DNA from 3 places in the Ensifer sp. Root423 genome. Region 2 is predicted to be linked to each of the others. Evidence: riboswitches for the same ligand, from Rfam matches in the RefSeq annotation. Region 2 holds a riboswitch; each other region holds the start of a gene.
The links. Region 2 has a riboswitch for cobalamin ahead of bluB (5,6-dimethylbenzimidazole synthase). Riboswitches for the same ligand answer to the same signal wherever they lie in the genome.
Positions count from the first base shown of each region.

Region 1: another riboswitch for cobalamin. It lies ahead of ASD01_RS02650 (DUF1636 family protein); the one in region 2 lies ahead of bluB (5,6-dimethylbenzimidazole synthase).
Region 3: another riboswitch for cobalamin. It lies ahead of nrdH (glutaredoxin-like protein NrdH); the one in region 2 lies ahead of bluB (5,6-dimethylbenzimidazole synthase).

Region 1 covers NZ_LMEG01000001.1:526,619-529,884, reverse strand. The annotation lists gene ASD01_RS02660 (ABC transporter substrate-binding protein) at 1-539, opposite strand, end outside; gene ASD01_RS02655 (ABC transporter ATP-binding protein) at 536-1,339, opposite strand; gene ASD01_RS02650 (DUF1636 family protein) at 1,362-1,775, opposite strand; cobalamin riboswitch at 1,881-2,096, opposite strand; gene ASD01_RS02645 (RidA family protein) at 2,274-2,750, opposite strand; gene aspT (aspartate-alanine antiporter) at 3,232-3,266, shown strand, end outside.
Region 2 covers NZ_LMEG01000001.1:759,875-763,140, forward strand. The annotation lists gene ASD01_RS03780 (phytanoyl-CoA dioxygenase family protein) at 1-756, shown strand, start outside; gene ASD01_RS03785 (SDR family oxidoreductase) at 845-1,657, shown strand; cobalamin riboswitch at 1,755-1,966, shown strand; gene bluB (5,6-dimethylbenzimidazole synthase) at 2,012-2,707, shown strand; gene ASD01_RS03795 (DUF2865 domain-containing protein) at 2,720-3,266, opposite strand, start outside.
Region 3 covers NZ_LMEG01000043.1:127,262-130,527, reverse strand. The annotation lists gene ASD01_RS25955 (LysR substrate-binding domain-containing protein) at 1-383, opposite strand, end outside; gene ASD01_RS25950 (hypothetical protein) at 528-827, shown strand; cobalamin riboswitch at 1,082-1,307, shown strand; gene nrdH (glutaredoxin-like protein NrdH) at 1,695-1,916, shown strand; gene nrdI (class Ib ribonucleoside-diphosphate reductase assembly flavoprotein NrdI) at 1,929-2,345, shown strand; gene nrdE (class 1b ribonucleoside-diphosphate reductase subunit alpha) at 2,315-3,266, shown strand, end outside.

The sequences.
Region 1 (3,266 bases), 230 kb from region 2:
CGGCGATAGCCGTCAACCAGCGTCTCGGCGCGATCCTCGACGCCGAAGATGCGGCCGAGATTGAGAAGATCGACGAACATGTCGTTCATATCAGGCTTCTGCTTGGCCATCACGTGGATGCAGGATTCGGTCAGCTCGTAGACGCCGATCTTGAAGGGCGCCAATGTCTCGGGCGTGACCTCGCCGCCGACCTTCATGCCGTAGTTCCAGCCGGCAAAGAGGAAATCGGCATCGGCGTTGAGCAGCACTTCCTTGGTCGGATATTTCTCCGAAAGCTCCGGCAGTTCCTTGACGCCTTCGCGCAGCTTCTCGTCCAGCGTCTTCCAGCCGGAAACGCCGGTATAGCCGACCATGCGGTCCTGGAGCCTCAGCGCCAGCATCATCTCCACCAGGTTGACGTCGTTGGCGATCGCCCGCTTCGGCGCCGCGTCGAAGGTCACCTCGCGGTTGCAGCTCTTGACGGTGACCGGATAGGCGAGCGCCGGCGTGGCGGCGGCAAGCACGAAAAGAAGGGAAAATGGGGCAATATTGATCTTCATGAAATCGATCCCTGTCGAGGAAGTGAAAAGGAAAAGCGGGCGCCGCCGGCAGCGGCATTGTGAACGGTGGCGGTGACGCCGAAGGCGGCCGAAAGCTCGCTGGGGCTGAGCACCTCTTCGGGCGGGCCGAAGGCCGTCAGCCGCCCGGCGGTCAAGATCGCGACATCTGTCGCAAACTCGGCGGCGAGGTTGATGTCGTGCAGCGTCGAGACGATTGTCAGTTTCAGCGTTTGCAAGAGCTCGAGGATTTCGAGCTGGTGGCGGATGTCGAGATGGTTCGTCGGCTCGTCGAGGATGATGATGCGCGGTTCCTGTGCCAGCGCGCGGGCGATCAGCACCCGCTGCTTCTCACCGCCCGAAAGCGTCGAGAACTGGCGACCGGCAAGATGGGCGAGATCGAGATGCGCGAGCGCGTGCTGCACCCGCTCGCGGTCGAAATCGTTCCAGCCGCTCAAGCCCTCCCGCCGCGGAATGCGTCCCATCATCACGACGTCGCGCACGCTGAAGGGAAAATCGCCGGGCATCTCCTGCAAGACGACGGCGATTGTCCTTGCCGCCTCGCGGGCCGAGATCGACCAGAGATCGACGCCATCGACCGAAACACGGCCGGCATTCGGCTGCACCGCCCGGTAGAGGCAGCGCAGAAGCGAGGTCTTGCCGGCGCCATTCGGCCCGAGGATCGCAAGCCGGCTGCCGGCCGCGATCGCAAAGCCGATGTCGTTGACCAGCGTCAGGCCCGAACGCGGCCCCCAGCGAAGGCCCTCGACCGTGAGGGCTGCACCCGTTGCGTTGCAGCTCATGGGTTCGTTCCTCTGCGCGACCTCATTGGAAGTGCCCGCCGAGATCTTCGGAGACGAGCATCGCCGCGGGAATGCGGGCAAGCGTCTTGCCTTTCAGCCCGCGCGGCCGTTCCGCCGCCCGCGTCATGCCATCGCCACGCTCGGCATAGGTTGTGGCAAAGCGCACGAGATCGTCGATGTCCTCTTCCGGCGAGACGTCGCCGAAGAGATAGGTCGCCTTCCCCGTCGCCTGGAAGGCGATGGTGCAGGGCCGCGTGCAGGCCGCCATGCAGACCGTTCCGGCGATCGAGAAATCGCGATCGAGCGGTGCGCCGAGCGCTGCGATGCTCAGGTTGAGCCGCTTGATCAGCTCGGCACCGGGCACGCATGGGCCGCCGGTGAAGCGGCAATCGGTGCAGACCGTTATCTTGTGCTGTCGGAAATTCGGCTCAGCCATTCCTGCCCTCCGCCGGACTGACGGCAAGAGATGGCGAAACGGCAAGAGGACGGAAAACCGTCGTATGAAAGCCAGTTCTTTTCCATCGGAACACCCCGTCCGTTGTGGTTGATCGGTTCGATGGCAGGTCTCCTGGCTCGCGGGTCGTGGCGCATCCACGTCTTCCCGGTCTTCGACCAGTGACATGGTGTGAATGCGCTTTCCGCTCACAGTTGCGGGGGCAGCCACGGTCTCGGCCCCATCAGGGTCGTCCGTTCCGTGTTCCCTTTTCAGCCGCTTCCGCATTGTCGCGGACGCAGCACCATCAACGCCTTCCTCGCATGAATCGGCGGATGAGACAACCGCACGACACAGGCGGGAGGGATCTATCAACATGCGGCGTTTCGTCATGCGAGATTTGTTATAAAATAACATTACGTAGCGCAAGTCGAAAATTGGGCGCCGGACACAATCCGACGCCCGCGATAGCGACCACGCTAAAAGACGTGCCGTGCTACCTCAGAACTCCGGCGGCAAGAGTTCGGCCGTCAGCGTCACCGCGACAGAGGCGTTGCCCGGCAGGTTGCGCACGCCGCAGACGGAGCGAACATGGCCAGCCCTTTCGCCAAAGGCGGCCGCCAGAAGCTCGGAAGCACCGTCGAGTACCTTCGGGTGCTCCAGGAAATCCTCAGTGCAGGCGACATGTCCCTCCAGCCGGACGATCTGGCGAATACGCTCGAAACGGCCGAGATGCTCATGGATCTGCGCCAGCGCGTTGAGCACTGCCAACTCTGCGGCCTTGCGCCCCTCGTCGATGGTCACATCGCGCCCGAGCAGCCCCGTATGCACGAAGCGCCCGTCCAGCAATGGCCCCTGCATCGAAACATGAAGCATCTCACCCGCCTCGATCACCGCGCGATAGGCGCCGAGCGGCCTCGGCGGCGTCGGGAGCTGAACGCCAAGTGCGCCGAGCCTTCGGATAACCTCGTCCATCATTGCTTCCCCTCCTCGTCACCTTACGAACCGGCCGCCTTGCGGAGACGACACCGCTTTTTTCTCAAGCCCACGAAATTCTGCCGCCCCTATCGCAAGCAGCAAGACGCGCCGTTCCGTGCCCAGCAACTTTTCCAAGCATAACCAAGAGAAAACGCCTCATGCCTCACGTTGGGAGATAACGTTACGAATTACAACACCAGAGTTGAAGTGCCATCGCGATCCGGGCCAGTGCCGCGGTCTTGCGATCGAATGCGACCGACACATCGCGGCGGCCTCGATCCCCAACCCCAAGTAAAAACGCTGAAATGTAACATACGTTACGCTCACGTAACCCTATGCCCGTTGAGAATTTCGACAACCGAAGCGACAATTGCCGGGATTAAGATTGGGCATCGACAAGCCTCGGAAACAAGCTCAACTTAGCCGCGCAGATCCCGAAATGAAGTGACGGCAACTCAACTTTCAGAAGGGAATAGCATCAGTGAATCCCATTGATTTCTTCGTCGACACGCTTCG
Region 2 (3,266 bases):
GCCTCCTATTACGGCAATGCCGTCATAGCGCTCGTCAGCGAGGCTTGGCTCGGGCCGAACTACCAGATGACGGCGCAGGTCAATCGCGTCAATCCTGGCGGTGCGGCGCAATCGGCGCACCGGGATTATCACCTCGGCTTCCAGACCGCGGCCGTGATCGAGCAGTATCCGGCGCATGTGCACAGGCTTTCACCGGTGCTGACGCTGCAGGGGGCGGTTGCCCATCGCGACATGCCGCTCGAAAGCGGACCGACGCTGTTCTTGCCCTATAGCCAAACCTATGTGCCGGGCTATCTGGCGCTCAACCGGCCGGAATTCCGCGCCTATTTCGACGCACACCATGTGCAGCTTCCGCTCGAAAAGGGCGACGTTGTCTTCTTCAACCCGGCGCTCTTCCATGCCGCCGGCACCAACCGCTCCCGGGATATCCGCCGCGTGGCCAACCTGCTGCAGGTGTCTTCGGCCTTCGGTCGCGCAATGGAAACCGTTGACCGACTGACCATGAGCGCGACGCTCTATCCGGCCTTGCGGGCCTTGCTGGCGGGCGGGACGCTGACGCAGGCGGAAGCGGCCAACGCGATCTCCTCCTGTGCCGAGGGCTATTCGTTCCCCACCAATCTCGACCGGGATCCGCCACTCGGCGGGTTGGCGCCGAAGACGCAGGCGCAGTTGATGCGCGAGGCTCTCACTGCGGGGACGGGCGAACAAGAGTTTCTCTCGGTGCTGGAGGCGCAGGCGAAGCGCAAGCTGAGCTGACGAGCGAGTTACAATTTGACAGGCTCCCGGTGTGTTTCAGCCGGGAGCCGCAGCCGTTTCAAACGATCATTTCCAAGGGAGGAATTCGATGAGTGGACAATTGCAAGGCAAGATCGCCATCGTCACCGGTGGTACGCAGGGACTGGGCGCGACGATTGCTGGCCTTTTCGCCGAGCGCGGCGCTGAAGGCATCGTCATCTGCGGCCGCAACGCCGCCAAGGGGCGGGCGAAGGCCGAGCAGATCGGCAAGGCAAGCGGCGCGAAAGTCGTCTATGTCGAGGCCGATCTTGAAAAAGTAGAGGACGCCCGCAAGGTGGTCGCCGCTTGCGACGCGGAATTCGGCCGGGTCGATGCGCTGGTCAACGCCGCAGCTATCACCGACCGTGGCACGATCCTCGACACCACGCCCGAACTCTTCGACCGCATGTTCGCGATCAATGTGCGCGCGCCGTTCTTCCTGATGCAGGAGGCGGTGAAGATCATGCGGCGGGAGAAGACCGAGGGCACGATCGTCAACATCGGCTCGATGTCGGCGATGGCCGGCCAGCCGTTCATTGCCGCCTATTGTTCGTCGAAAGGCGCCCTCGAAACGCTGACCAAAAACACGGCTTATGCGCTTCTTCGCAACCGCATTCGCGTCAACGGCCTGAATATCGGCTGGATGGCGTCCGAAGGCGAAGACCGCATCCAGCGCGAGTTTCATGGCGCGGCTGCCGATTGGCTTGAAAAGGCGGCGGCCGGCCAGCCTTTCGGTCGGCTCGTCGATCCGGCCGAAGTGGCGCGGGCCTGCGCCTATCTGTCGTCGGCCGAGTCCGGGCTGATGACCGGATCGGTGATTTGCTTCGATCAGTCGGTCTGGGGCGCCTATGACGGCTCGCCGCATCCGGTCGCTCCGCTTTGAGGCGGAGGCAAACGACTAAGCTCGACAGTAGCCGGCGGAAAGTGGCGCGCCATGTCTCGACCGGGTTGGCGCCGCTTGTCTTTCTCAAACGGCTGTGCACTTAGTGCCGTCGTCAGGTGCCCGCGAAAGCGGGAGAATCGGGAATCCGGTGTCATTCCGGAACGTGCCCAACGCTGTGACGGGGACGATCGCGTCTAAGAGAGCCTTGAATTGATTCAAGGTTTTGCCACTGGATCTTCAATCGATCTGGGAAGGCGAGGTGATCGGTTGAACCGAAGTCAGAAGACCGGCCTGGCGAGATAGACCGAACCCCGCGTGGACGGCGGGAGGTTTCGCATTGTTGGGGATCGAACGATGCTGACTGAACCGAAGGGCGGCCTTGCGGCTGCCGGCGCCTTTTCGTTGCCAGAGCGGGAGGCCGTCTACCGTGCCATCGAGACACGTCGCGACGTGCGCGATGAATTCCTGCCCGCGCCATTGCCGGAAGATCTGATCGGGCGCCTGCTGGCCGCTGCGCACAGCGCCCCGTCCGTGGGCTTCATGCAGCCGTGGAACTTCGTGCTGGTGCGGGCGGAAGAAACGCGTGAGCGCGTCTGGCATGCGTTTCGCCGCGCCAATGACGAGGCCGCGCTGATGTTCGAGGCGGAACAACAGGCCAAGTACCGTGCGCTGAAGCTGGAAGGCATCCGCAAGGCGCCGCTCAGCATCTGTGTCACCTGCGACCGCACGCGCGGCGGTGCCGTCGTACTCGGGCGCACCCACAATCCGCAGATGGACGTCTATTCCACCGTCTGCGCCGTGCAAAACCTCTGGCTTGCTGCGCGGGCCGAAGGGGTGGGCGTCGGCTGGGTGAGCATTTTCCACGAGGCCGAGATCAAGGCGATTCTCGGCATCCCAGATCATATCGAGATCGTTGCCTGGCTCTGCCTCGGCTATGTCGATCGCCTCTATCAGCAGCCGGAACTCGCTGTGAAGGGCTGGCGCCAGCGCCTGCCGCTCGACGAGCTGGTTTTCGAAGACGGATGGGGACGCAGCAAGGAGAAGGCGTAAGGCCTCGTCCGATCAATTCTGGACCGGCTGATAGGCCGGTCCCTTCGGATGCTTGAGGTCGATGGCGGTTTCTTCCTGCGGCAGGTAGGTCGGGCCGACGACGCGAACCTTGTTCTTCGACGGATCATAAGGCCGCTCTTCGGCCGGCGCCTTGGCGGTATTGCTCGCCGCTTCCGGCTTCTTGGTCTCGATGACGATGATCGACGACTGGTCGTCACCGATCTTCGTTCCGTTTGCCTTCGGTGTGGTCGAGGCGGTCTGCGGTATCTGGCAGCCGCACTGGCCGGGTTTTCCGACAGCGCGGGTGCGATAGGCAAAGGCGTTGGGCATTTCGGTATAGGGACGGCCGGTCACGGCCGAGACCATCTTGTCGCTCTCTTCCGTGTTGAGGTCGTGAAAATAGAGCTCGGTCTCAGCCCCCGGACAGCGCGCCCGACAGGCCTGCTCGTCGCGCGGGAAATCGGCCGGCGTCGCATCTGAAGAAACCGGGAAAAAGGCGCCGTCGCAGGTACGCACGCACATGGTTCTGAGCGTGCCGCTATAGTAGCGCTCCTGCGGT
Region 3 (3,266 bases), on a different contig from region 2:
AAGTCGACCAGCTCGGTCGACATGTGCACCCTGATGCTGATATTGGGATGCGCGGTCTGAAACGAGGCGAGGCGCTGGCCGAGCCAGCTCGAAACGACGGTCGGGAGCACGGAGATGTGCAGGTGATGCTCGGTCTTGTCGGCGATCTCCGAGAAGGCTGCCCCTAAGAGATCGATCGCTTCGGTCACCTTCGGCGCCAACTGCCGCCCGGCGCCAGTCAATCGCATCTCGCGCGGAAGCCGGACGAACAGCGGCGCGCCGATGCGATCTTCCAACAGCCGGATCTGATAGCTGACGGCCGCCTGCGTCATGCTGAGCTCTTCGGCGGCGCGGGTGAAACTCAGGTGCCTGGCGGCGGCCTCAAAAGCGCGCACCGCACTCATGGGAGGAATCTTGCTCATGGAACTGAGATAAGCATTCTTTATGCCAGCATGCGAGAAATCGCTTTGCGCGAAACGGCAAAAACCCTCACTTTTTTCGCGAACACACGACCTCTTAGAGAAGTGAGGATAGCAATGCTTAGCGCAATGCGATCAACGATTTACTATGTTCTGAACTGGGCCGATAAGACCCTCAGCCCCTCCGTTGCCATCGATACCTTCAACGAGTTCCAGCTCCGGGATATCGGCTTGACGCGGGACCAGGAGCACATTCGCCCGCGCATCGGCGATACAGCCGATCCGTGGCACTGGCCCGAGGAAGAGGCCTCATCCGTGCCGCAAACCTCGGCAGGCTGCAAGGGCGCGAGCAAGCCACGGGCCATGGCGGTCTCGCCGCGTGCGCAACCCGGCGAAAACAAGGACGTCAGCATCCTGCTTTGCGATTGAGCGAGTGCCGAGACGCGACGGGCCTGGATCGCCTAGTGCAGCATCCGGCCCGCGTGATGGCTCCATCGAAATTTCTCCCCAAAACCCTGCGAGCGCTGCGGCGCTTGTTGCCGTTTCGGCGGCGAGACGAAGCCCCCGACGGAGAGCCGTTTCAAAGCGCCGTTTACTCTCCGTTATCCACACTGCAAAAGAAAAGACCCTCCGCACGGGCCGTCCGGCACCTCACACCTATTGACGTAGATTTGCGATGAACTACTATATCTAGTGTTCGAGGTTCTTCCGATTCGCAAGGATTGGGAGCTAAGACGGGAATACGGTGCGCCGGCGGGTTTCCGCTGAGGCTATGCCGTAGCTGCCCCCGCAACTGTAGACGGCGAGCGACTGTCCGGATTTGGACCACTGAGGCATGAGGCCTCGGGAAGGTCGGGATGGCAGCTTTGACCCGTAAGCCAGGAGACCTGCCTCGATCACCAAACGTCCACGGGCGGGGTGTCCGGAGGGGTTGAGTGCGTGGCAGGATGAGCCTGCCCGATCATCTCGACGTCTCCCCGGCAGCCCGTCGAAAGCTTCGGGGTGAAGTCATGCCAGTTTCTTCCAGTTCAGATCCACCTTCTGCGGACGGGTGCGCGTTGTTGCGCGCCTGATTGAAAGGCCGCGCCTTGAAAACCCGCATCCGCGGAATTCCTGAGCGCCCGACCAAAACGAGCCGGCCCGGTTGCGTAACCGACCTTGGGCCAGCTTGACGACGTCAACTCCGGTCGAGTCGACCGGGGAGCGATGTTTCGTGTCCAATCGCCAACACCACGGTTCGCGTTCGCGCGATCCGACGACTTTTTGCGCCCATTTGCCAGACCCTACGAGGAACCCATGTCGATCACCGTCTACAGCAAACCAGCCTGCGTCCAATGCACCGCCACAACCCGTGCGCTCGACCGCCAAGGCATCGATTATCGCATCGTCGATATCTCCGAGGATTCCGATGCATTCGCGCTGGTGCAGGGTCTTGGCTATCGGCAGGTCCCGGTCGTCGTCGCCGGCGAGCGGCATTGGGCGGGTTTCCGCCCGGACATGATCAGCGCGCTTTCCTGAAGGACGCGGGCGATGGGCCTGATCGTCTATTTTTCCAGTCGCTCGGAAAACACCCATCGCTTCGTCGAAAAGCTCGGCCTTCGCGCCGCCCGCATACCGCTCAGGGAAAGTATGGACGCACTTACGGTCGCAGAGCCCTATGTGCTGATCGTGCCGACCTATTGCGGCGACGATGGCCGCGGGGCGGTGCCGAAGCAGGTCATCCGCTTCTTGAACGACGCGGGCAACCGCTCTCACATCCGCGGCGTGATCGCAGCGGGCAACAGCAATTTCGGCGCGACCTACGGGATCGCCGGCGACGTGATTTCGGCCAAGTGCCGGGTACCCTATCTCTACCGGTTCGAGCTGCTCGGGACCGACGAGGACGTCGCCAATGTCAAAAACGGGATGGAACGATTTTGGACGTCACGACACTCGAACGCCCCTTGAAGGCGACGGAAGCAGCGCTCGACTATCATGCGCTGAACGCAATGCTGAACCTCTATGACGAAGAGGGACGGATCCAGCTCGACAAGGACCGGCAGGCGGCGAAACAGTACTTCCTCCAGGACGTCAACCAGAACACGGTGTTCTTCCATAACCTCCGGGAAAAACTCGATTATCTGGTGACCGAGGGCTATTACGAGCAGGAAGTGCTGGACCAGTATTCCTTCAACTTCGTGCGCGATCTCTACGATCATGCCTATTCAAAGAAGTTCCGCTTTCCGACCTTCCTCGGGGCGTTCAAATACTACACGTCCTATACGCTGAAGACCTTCGACGGAAAGCGCTACCTGGAACGCTACGAAGACCGTGTCTGCATGGTGGCGATGGCCTTGGCGCGCGGCAACGAGGGGCTTGCCCGCGATCTCGTCGACGAGATCATCTCCGGCCGCTTCCAGCCGGCAACGCCGACTTTCCTCAACGCCGGCAAGAAGAGCCGCGGCGAGCTCGTCTCCTGCTTTCTGCTCCGGATCGAGGACAACATGGAGAGTATCGGCCGCGCCATCAATTCGGCGCTGCAGCTTTCCAAGCGCGGTGGCGGCGTGGCGCTGTCGCTCACCAACATCCGCGAGATGGGCGCGCCGATCAAGCAGATCGAGAACCAGTCATCCGGCGTCATCCCGGTCATGAAGCTGCTCGAAGACAGTTTCTCTTACGCCAACCAACTCGGCGCGCGCCAGGGAGCCGGTGCTGTCTACCTGCACGCCCACCACCCCGACATCATGCGCTTCCTCGATACCAAGCGCGAAAACGCCGACGAGAAGATCCGCATCAAGACGCTGTCGCTCGGCGTCGTCATCCCCGACATCACCTTCGAGCTCGCCCGCAACAACGAGGACATGTATCTGTTCTCACCCTATGACGTGG